Regions from separate parts of the Isoptericola dokdonensis DS-3 genome, predicted to be linked through region 3. Evidence: riboswitches for the same ligand, from Rfam matches in the RefSeq annotation. Region 3 holds a riboswitch; each other region holds the start of a gene.
The links. Region 3 has a riboswitch for thiamine pyrophosphate ahead of thiO (glycine oxidase ThiO). Riboswitches for the same ligand answer to the same signal wherever they lie in the genome.
Positions count from the first base shown of each region.

Region 1: it holds a riboswitch for thiamine pyrophosphate, as region 3 does, so the genes downstream of both, I598_RS13865 (thiamine ABC transporter substrate-binding protein) here and thiO (glycine oxidase ThiO) in region 3, are expected to answer to the same signal.
Region 2: it holds a riboswitch for thiamine pyrophosphate, as region 3 does, so the genes downstream of both, thiC (phosphomethylpyrimidine synthase ThiC) here and thiO (glycine oxidase ThiO) in region 3, are expected to answer to the same signal.

Region 1 covers NZ_CP014209.1:3,022,194-3,025,461, forward strand. Annotated here, with positions in the region: gene I598_RS13850 (sulfite exporter TauE/SafE family protein) at 1-518, shown strand, start outside; gene I598_RS13855 (PAS and ANTAR domain-containing protein) at 640-1,362, shown strand; gene I598_RS13860 (DUF4235 domain-containing protein) at 1,386-1,667, opposite strand; TPP riboswitch at 1,749-1,853, shown strand; gene I598_RS13865 (thiamine ABC transporter substrate-binding protein) at 1,912-3,003, shown strand; gene I598_RS13870 (ABC transporter permease) at 3,041-3,268, shown strand, end outside.
Region 2 covers NZ_CP014209.1:1,773,472-1,776,739, reverse strand. Annotated here, with positions in the region: gene I598_RS08320 (Tat pathway signal sequence domain protein) at 1-1,426, shown strand, start outside; TPP riboswitch at 1,717-1,821, shown strand; gene thiC (phosphomethylpyrimidine synthase ThiC) at 1,817-3,268, shown strand, end outside.
Region 3 covers NZ_CP014209.1:1,646,051-1,649,318, reverse strand. Annotated here, with positions in the region: gene I598_RS07680 (thiazole synthase) at 1-404, opposite strand, end outside; gene thiS (sulfur carrier protein ThiS) at 416-652, opposite strand; gene thiO (glycine oxidase ThiO) at 649-1,875, opposite strand; TPP riboswitch at 1,866-1,970, opposite strand; gene thiE (thiamine phosphate synthase) at 2,034-2,678, shown strand; gene guaA (glutamine-hydrolyzing GMP synthase) at 2,726-3,268, shown strand, end outside.

The DNA.
Region 1 (3,268 bases), 1.4 Mb from region 3:
TCGTGGCCGGCTTCGTGGACGCCACCGGTGGCGGCGGCTGGGGCCCCGTGGGCACGCCGGCCATCCTGGCGAGCGGCCGCATGGAGCCGCGCAAGGTGATCGGCTCGATCGACACCAGCGAGTTCCTCGTCGCCGTGGCCGCCAGCCTGGGCTTCCTCTTCGGCCTCGGGACGGCGGGCGTCGACGCGCAGTGGGCCATCGCGCTCCTCCTGGGTGGCCTCGTCGCCGCGCCGATCGCCGCGTACCTCGTGCGCATCGTCCCGCCGCGCGTCCTCGGCTCCGCCGTCGGCGGCCTGATCGTGCTGACGAACACGCGCACCCTTCTCACCTCGTTCGACGTGGCGGACGTCTGGGTCACCACCGCGCTCTGGGTGGTCGCCGTCGTCTGGGCCGCCGCGGTGGCCTGGTCGGTGAACGCCCACCTCACGGCGCGTCGCGAGGCGACCGCGGACGAGGTCCCGGAGGTCACCGGCACCGGACCTACGGCCTCCGCAGGGTCGGGCGCCGGCCGCGCCTGACGGCGTCTGCCAGGGACGACGCCCGGATCACCCGCTCTCGGGTGGCGGTTGCGACCCACCGGAGTACGGTGGGCCGCAACCGGCTGCGGCCACTGGCGGCCGCGGGAACCAGGGGGTGAGCATGTCCGTGCCGCCGTCCCGCAGGACGTCTCGCAACGGCACCGCCGACGTCGCCGACGTGCTGGCGACCGGAACGCAGCTCGTCGTCGGGCGCTACCGGATCGACGTCGCTAACGGCCACACCTGGTGGTCGGACGAGACGTTCCGCCTCCACGGCTACGAGCCGGGGGACATCGAGCCGAGCATCGACCTCGTCCTGGCGCGGACCCACCCCGACGACCGGTCGCGGCTGTCCCGCACGGCCGCCGTCGCCCTGCATGCCGGCCGGCCCTTCGCCAGCGCGCACCGGATCGTGGACCCGCACGGCAGGTCCCGGTCCGTCGTCGTGACGGGCCAGGGCCGGCACGACGACGCCGGCGTGGTCGTCCAGGTCGTCGGGTACGTGCTGGACGTCAGTCCGGTGACCCGGGAGGCGTTGGACCGCGAGGCGCAGCGGGCCGTGGGCCGGGCGCTGGTGACCGCGGCGGCCGTCGAGCAGGCCAAGGGAGCCATCATCGTGACCCGCGGCCTGGCGGAGGCCGACGCGGCGGACCTGCTCGGTGAGGTCGCGGCCCGGGCGGGCGTCCCCGTCCAGGTGGCGGCGTCCCAGGTGGTCGCGGCGCTGACCCGCGGCACGGGGGACGCGTCGGAGCGGCTGGACCAGGCCCTCGCGGCCGTGCACTCCGTCGACCGGCCGCGCGGGCACGAGGCACAGCTGGCCCGGCGACGGCTGCACGACGCCTGACCCGCCGGACCGGGCGGCGTCGGTCAGACCACCGACACCTTCTGCGCGCGGCGGTCGACGGCCTTCGCGACGCCCTGCCGGGCCAGCCGCCGGGCGAGGACGGCCACGCCGCCGGTCACGGCGGCGAAGACGATCGCCTGGACGACGGGGATGTCGTCGGCGTCGAGGTCGATGGGCGCGTCGTTGCCCGTGGCCTTCTCCCACACGATCTTGATCAGCTTCTGGGCGATCCAGCCGGCGGCGAACGTCGCCGCGACCGTCCCGACCTTCAGTGCGAGGGACGGTTCGTTGTGGTCGAGATCCACGGTTCTCCTCAAGATCGGCGTGCGTCCGCGGGCCGGACGGGCGGACGTGTCCACCGTAGCGTGCGCGAGGGGTAGGCTCTCAGGGAACGACAGGGGAGCGCCGTGCGGCGCTGAGAGTGCGGACCACCGCAGACCCTCGAACCTGATCCGGTTAGCACCGGTGGAGGAAGTCGGGCTTCTCGATCCCGTCGACCGCCGGTACCGGCGGGCGACGGACCCCCTCCCGCACGTCTGAGGAGGACACATGACCATCCGGACCCGCCGCGCCGTCGCCACGGCCGCCGTCGTGGGGCTGCTGCCGCTGCTCGCGGCATGCTCGGGGGACGACGCCCCGGGGGAGGCGACGTCGTCGGGCAGCCCGACGGGCGAGGCGCAACTCGCCGGGACGGTCACGCTGGTCACGCACGACTCGTTCGCCCTGAGTGACGGCCTGCTGGAGTCGTTCGAGCAGGAGACCGGGCTGACGGTCGAGCACGTCGCCGCCGGTGACGCGGGAACGCTCGTCAACCAGCTCGTCCTCACGGCGGACTCGCCGCTGGGCGACGTCGTGTTCGGCGTCGACAACACGTTCGCGTCCCGTGCGGTGGAGGCCGGGGTGTTCGAGCCGTACACGCCGGCGGACATCGACCCGTCGGTCACGGCGCTGGTCGGTGACGGGCTGGAAGGCCTGACGCCGATCGACGAGGGCGACGTCTGCCTGAACGTCGACACCGCCTGGTTCGAGGCGGAGGGCGTGGAGCCGCCCGCGACGTTCGAGGACCTCCTCGACCCCGCCTACCGGGACCTCACGGTCGTGGCGAACCCGGCGACGTCGTCGCCCGGCTTCGCGATGCTGCTCGCCACCGTCGCGGAGTTCGGCGAGGACGGCTGGGTGCCGTACTGGGAGGACCTCGCCGCGAACGGCCTCAAGGTCACCGAGGGCTGGTCCGACGCGTACTACGTCGACTTCTCCGGCGCCGGGGAGGGCGGGGCACGTCCGATCGTGCTGTCGTACGCGACGTCGCCCGCCTTCACGGTGACGGAGGAGGGCGACGCGACGACGACGGCCGCGCTGCTCGACACGTGCTTCCGGCAGGTCGAGTACGCGGGCGTCCTCGCGGGCACGGACAACCCGGACGGCGCGAAGGCGCTCGTCGACTTCCTCGCCTCGGCCGAGGTGCAGTCGGACGTCCCGGCGAACATGTACATGTACCCGGCCGACGCCACCGTCGAGCTGCCCGCCGAGTGGGAGCAGTTCGCCCCGCAGTCGGCCGAGCCGCTCGAGATCGCACCGGCCGACGTCGCCGCGCACCGCGACGAGTGGATCCAGCAGTGGACGACCGCCGTCATCGGCTGACGCCCTCGGTGCGGACGCACGGCGCCGCCGCCCCCGGGTGGGACGGACGCCCCGCCCGGGGACCGGCGCGTGGCTGGGCTGGGGCCTCGCCGCGGGCGTCCCGCTGCTGTTCCTCGGGGTCTTCTTCGCGTGGCCGGTGCTGACGCTCGTCGGCCAGGGCTTCCTGGTGGACGACGGCGCCGGCGGGCGCGAGGTGGACCTGTCGGGGTTCGTGGAGGTGCTCTCGCAGGAGAGGACCTGGCGGGTGGTCGGGCAGACGCTCGCC
Region 2 (3,268 bases), 130 kb from region 3:
CGCCGACACCCTCCCGCCCGCGCGCGGTCTCAGCCGCCGCGGCGTCCTCGTCGCCGGCGCGGGCACCGCGCTGATCGCCGCCACCGCGGGCACCGCCTCCGCGAGCCCGGTCGCGACGGGCCGCCACCCCGGACGCCCGGGCACGCCGTCCGGCACCTCCGGTTCCGTGCGCCGCGCCCACGACTTCCTCGACGTCATGACCAACGCCTACCCGGCGGTCAACCCCGGCCCGCGCCTCGCGCAGTCCTACGCCGACCAGCTCGGGCTGTTCTCGACCGCCTTCGTCTACGACGTGGCCCTGACGATCTGCGCCTCCCTCACCGGCGGCCGCACCGACGTGGCCCGCGCCCTGGCCGACGGGCTCGTCTTCGCCCAGGAGCACGACCCCGCCCACGACGACGGTCGCCTGCGGCAGGGCTACAACACCGGCCCCTACACGTTCTACGACGGCAACCCGCAGCCCTACGGCCTGGAGCTGCCGGACGGGACGGCCAACATCGGCTGGCAGTTCGGGTTCCTCGGCACCGCCGTCGGCGACATGGCGTGGCCCGGGATCGCGCTGCTGCACGCGTACGCCGCGACCGGGGTGCGGCCCTACCGGGACGCCGCCGTGCGGATCGGGGAGTGGATCGTCGAGAACACGTGGTCGACCAGGCCGCTCGGCGGCTTCTCGTTCGGCGTCGACGGCGGGAACGTGCCCGTCCCGAACGGCTCGACCGAGCACAACGTCGACTGCGTCGCGTTCTTCCGGCTGCTGCGCGCGCACGCCGGCGGCCGCCGCTGGGCCGACGCCGCCGAGCACGCCCGCGAGTTCGTCGACCGCATGTGGGAGCGGCGCGGCGGCTACTACTACACCGGCACGAACGACGGCGTCGAGATCAACCGCGACCCGCTGCCGCTCGACCCCCAGACCTGGGGATGGCTCGCGCTGCGTAGCGACCGCAACGCCCGTGCCCTCGACTGGGCGGCGTCCGACCTCGCGACCCGCGACGTCGCCGGGCGGGGCGTCTCTCAGCTCCCGGCGGGCGTGACGATCTCCGGCGTCACGTTCTCCAGCGCCAGCCTCACCTCCACGGCGACGTACAACGGGCTGCCCGTGCACCCCGACGGCGTCTGGCTGGAAGGCACCGCCCAGCTCGCGTGCGCCCTCGTGGACCGCGGTCGGGGACGGTCCGACGCCCGCCGCGCCGACGCCCTGCTCGACCAGGTGCGCCGCGCCCAGGACCTGGTCGGGGCCGGCCAGACCGTGGGCGGTGCGCCGCTGCCCGCACGCTCGGGCGTGGTGGCGGCGTCGAGCCTCATCGACTCCGGCTTCGGGTTCGGCTACTTCCAGGCCCAGCACACCGGTGCCACGTCGTGGTACCTCATGGCGCAGGCGGGTGCCAACCCCCTCCAGGTCGGCGGCCTGCGCCCGTCGCGCCGCTGACGGCCCGCCCCCGAACGGCCGCCCCGGCGACCGCCGACACTGCAGAACCTCACGCATCAACGCTGGATGCGTGAGGTTCTGTTGTGTCGCCCGGGCCGACGTCGTCGCACCTCACCCGTCGCCGGTCGATACGTGAGGCCCCGCAGCACGGGCGGCCGCCCCGGCGCGAGTCAGCGCAGGGTGTCGCGAGTCAGCGCAGACCGGCGCGAGTCAGCGCTGGGCGCCGTCGAGGTCCGGTAGCGGCCCGGACCCGGACGACCCGCCGCGGACCTCCCGTGCTACGTTGTCGTGCGATCCCACGGGTGCCCTGGCAAGGGCTGAGATCGGACTGCTGCCGTCCGGACCGTCGAACCTGACCGGGTCATGCCGGCGTAGGAAGCAGGAGCACACATGGAGCACGACGTCGTCCCCGCACGCGCACTCGCCTACGAGCGGTGCGAGCACTCCGGCATCACGGTGCCGGTCACCGAGATCACCCTGGCGGACTCCCCGGACGGGACCCCCAACCCGCCCGTGCGGGTCTACCGCACCGACGGCCCGGGCGGCGACCCGGTCCGCGGTATCCCCGGCCTGCGCACGCCGTGGGTCGCCGAACGCCGCGACACCGAGACGTACGAGGGTCGGGGCCGCAGCCTCGCCGACGACGGTCGTGGCGCACGACGTCGAGGCGCGGCGTCGGCGGAGTGGCAGGGCGAGGCGCGACCCCCGCGCCGGGCGCTGCCCGGGCGCAAGGTCACGCAGATGCACTACGCCCGCCGGGGCGAGGCCACGCCGGAGATGCGGTTCGTCGCCCTGCGCGAGGGGGTCGACGTCGAGCTGGTGCGCAGCGAGGTCGCCGCGGGCCGCGCGATCATCCCGAACAACGTCAACCACCCGGAGTCGGAGCCGATGATCATCGGCCGGGCGTTCACGGTGAAGGTCAACGCGAACATCGGCAACTCGGCGGTGCACTCCTCGATCGCGGAGGAGGTGGAGAAGCTGCAGTGGGCCACGAGGTGGGGCGCCGACACCGTGATGGACCTGTCCACCGGCGACGACATCCACACCACGCGTGAGTGGGTCCTGCGCAACTCTCCGGTGCCCATCGGCACGGTGCCGATCTACCAGGCCCTGGAGAAGGTCGACGGCGACGCGTCGCGGCTCACCTGGGAGATCTACCGCGACACCGTGATCGAGCAGTGCGAGCAAGGCGTCGACTACATGACGGTCCACGCGGGCGTGCTGCTGCGGTACGTCCCGCTCACCGCGAACCGGGTGACGGGAATCGTGTCGCGGGGCGGGTCGATCATGGCGGGCTGGTGCCTGGCGCACCACCAGGAGAACTTCCTGTACACGCACTACGACGAGCTGTGCGAGATCTTCGCGGCCTACGACGTCGCGTTCTCCCTCGGCGACGGGCTGCGACCGGGATCCATCGCTGACGCCAACGACGCCGCACAGTTCGCGGAGCTCGACACGCTCGCCGAGCTGACCAAGCGGGCCTGGGCCCACGACGTGCAGGTGATGGTCGAGGGGCCGGGCCACGTCCCGTTCCACCTGGTGCGTGAGAACGTCGAGCGCCAGCAGGAGCTGTGCGAGGGCGCCCCGTTCTACACGCTCGGGCCGCTGGTGACGGACATCGCGCCCGCGTACGACCACATCACGTCCGCCATCGGTGCCACCGAGATCGCCCGCTACGGCACGGCGATGCTCTGCTACGTCACGCCGAAGGAGCATCTCGGGCTGCCGAACCGCGACGACGTCCGCACCGGCGTCGTCACCTACAAGATCGCCGCGCACGCCGCCGACCTCGCCAAGGGTCACCCCGGTGCGCAGGCCCGCGACGACGCGCTGAGCAAGGCC
Region 3 (3,268 bases):
CGCACGAGCATGTCGGCCGCCTCGACGAGCCCGAGGGGGTCGGGCAGCAGGGTGACGTCGTCGGCGATCACCTCGAGCTTCACCCAGCTCGTGCCGCACGCCTCCCGGGCGAGCTGCGCGGTGAGCACGGCCTCGCGCACGGAGAAGCAGCCTGCCGTGTTGGGCAGGGCGCGGATGCCGAGGCGCTCCAGCAGGCCCCAGATCCCGGCGTCGCGGGCGGCCTCCGGCGTCGTGGCCGCCGCGACGCGGCGCAGCGCGACCGTCGTCAGGCCGGTGCCCGACGCGACGAGCGCGTCCTGGAGCAGCAGCAGGTTCGCGGCGCCTCCGGTGCCCATGACGAGCCGGGAGCCGATCTCCGTCCCGGCGACGACCAGCGGGTCGGTCGTGGTGTCGGTGGTGGTCATGGTTCCCTCTCTCAGCCGCCCTGCACGGCGGTCACGATCTCGACCCGGTCCCCGGCGCGCACCGACGTCCGGTCCCACACGCCGCGCGGCACCACGACGTCGTCGATGGCGACGGCGACCCCGCGAGGAGCGCCGTCCACGACATGTCCGGGCAGCAGGTGCGCGACGACGTCCGCCACGGGGACCGCGCCACCCGCACCGAGGTCGTAGGGGGCGCCGTTGACGAGCGCGGTGGGGGGTGCGGTCATGGCTGGGCTCCGTCGGGGCGGGGGTCGGTGCCGGGCGTGAAGCGGCGGGGGTCGCAGGCGCGCAGCGCGGCCAGCGTCGCGGGCGGGTCGGCGGCGGTGCGGCCGACGTCGAACCACGTCCCCGTGATCCGGGCGACCACGACGTCGGCCGTCAGCGGTGCCAGCAGCACGCCGTTGCGGTGGTGCCCGGTGGCCAGGTGCAGGCCGGGGACGGCCGTGGGGCCGATGATCGGGAGGTTGTCCGGCGTGGCGGGGCGGGCCCGCGGCGTCACGGCGACGAGCGCCGCCTCGTCGATCGCGGGCAGCAGTGCGCGGGCGTCCCGCAGCAGCGCGTACACCCCGCCGGCGTCGGCGCGGCGGTCGTCAGGGTGCTCGCGGGTGGTGGCGCCGACGACGAGCTCGCTGTGGCCGGCCCACGGTCCGCCGGTCGCGGCGTCGCGGGCGACGACGTAGACGGGGCGTCCCTGCACGAGCCCGCGGACGACGTGGCTCGGGGCCAGGGCCGGGTCGGTCTGGAGGCGCAGGGTCTGCCCCTTGACGGGCCGCACGGGCACGGTGACGCCGTCGACGCCGGCGAGCAGCGGGGCGGACGCCCAGCCCGCGGCGACGAGGGTGGTCCCCGCCCGGTGGAGGGTCCCGTCGTCGTCGACCACGCCGGTGACCCGCCCGTCGCCGCCCTGCTCCAGCCGCACGGCGGCCCGGTGGACGAGCGTCCCGGCGGGATGCTGCTCGACGGCGGCGCGCAGCGCGCGCTGCGTGGCCTGCGGGTCGACGGCGTGGTCGCCGGGCACCCAGGCCGCGGCGGCGATGCGCTGGCCGAGCAGCGGCTCGTGGCGGCGGGCCTCGGTGACGGTGAGCTCGTGCGAGGTGACGCGGTGGCGCTCGTGGAGCTCGACGATGCGGCGCAGCAGGGCGGCGTCGGCGGCGTCGTACGCGATGGTGAGGGTGCCGGACTCGCGCAGCCCCACGCCGAGGCCGGTGGTCGCCTCGAGCTCGGCGGCGAACCGCAGCCAGTGCGCGGCGCCGGCGAGGTGCAGGTGCAGGGCGTCGCTCTCGGCGAACTCGGCCTCCGTGGCGGGGGCCAGCATCCCGGCGGCGGCGTGCGTGGCGCCGTCCCCCGGGTCGGGGTCGAGCACGGTGACGGTGAGGCCCGCCACCAGGGCGCGCCAGGCCACGGCGAGACCGATGATCCCGCCCCCGACCACGACGAGGTCGCGTTGCATGGTGTGCTCCCTTCGCTGGCATGACCCAGATCAGGTTCGACGGTCGGCGCCGCCGCGCCCTCTCAGCCCTGCGCAGGGCTCCCGTGCTCGGACCACCCTACCGGCCCCCGCCGAGCGGCGACGACCTGCGCCGACGTCGGCGGCTAGGCTCGCGAACCGTGACCGTCGACGCCCGCACCCGCCTGGCCGCCGCCCGCCTCTACCTGTGCACCGACGCCCGTGAGGAGCGTGGAGACCTGGAGGACTTCCTGCACGCGGTGCTCTCCGGCGGGGTCGACGTCGTGCAGCTGCGCGACAAGACCCTCGACGTCGCCCGCGAGCTGGAGCTGCAGGAGCTCGTGGCCCGGGTGGCCGCCGAGCACGGCGCCCTGTGGGCGGTCAACGACCGGGCGGACATTGCCTCCCTCACCGGCGCGCCGGTGGTGCACATGGGCCAGGGCGACCTGCCGACGGCGGCCGTGCGGTCGCTGCTCGGCCCCGGTCCGGTGCTGGGACGCTCCACGCACTCGGCCGCCCAGGCCGCCGCCGCGGCGGCCGACCCCGGCACCGACTACTTCTGCGTCGGCCCGCTCTGGGCGACCCCCACCAAGCCCGGCCGCGCCGCCGTCGGCCTCGACCTGCTGCGCGACGTCGCCGCGAGCGGCCCGACGACGCCCTGGTTCGCGATCGGCGGCATCGACGGCGAGCGGCTCGACGCCGTGCTCGACGCGGGGGCGACCCGGGTCGTCGTCGTGCGGGCCGTCACGCAGGCGGCCGACCCCGAGCGGGCGGCGCGCGCGCTGCGGGACCGCCTCGAGGGGTGACCTCGAGGGGTGACCGTGCCGCGCGGGCGGGCGACTATCCTGGGGCGGTGACGTCTCCCGCCACCACCCCCGATCCCACGCCCCGGCCCGTGCTGGTCGTCGACTTCGGCGCCCAGTACGCCCAGCTCATCGCGCGTCGCGTGCGCGAGGCGAACGTCTACTCCGAGATCGTGCCGCACACGTTCACCACGGAGCAGATGCTGGCCAAGGACCCGGCCGCGATCATCCTGTCCGGAGGGCCGTCCTCGGTGTACGCCACCGGCGCGCCGTTCGTCGACCCGGCGCTGTTCGAGGCCGGCGTGCCCGTGCTCGGCATCTGCTACGGGTTCCAGGCGATGGCCGCGGCGCTCGGCGGCAAGGTCGCCCAGACGGGAGCGCGCGAGTACGGCGGCACCGAGGTCGAGGTGTGCTCCGCCGGCGTGCTGCTCGCCGGCACCCCGGAGCACCAGACCACGTGGATGAGCCACGGCGACGCCGTGCACGAGGCGCCCGCGGGCTTCGAGGTGCTCGCCACCTCGCCCGGCTCGCCCGTCGCGGCGTTCGAGGACGGCGGCCGTCGCCTCTACGGCGTGCAGTGGCACCCGGAGGTC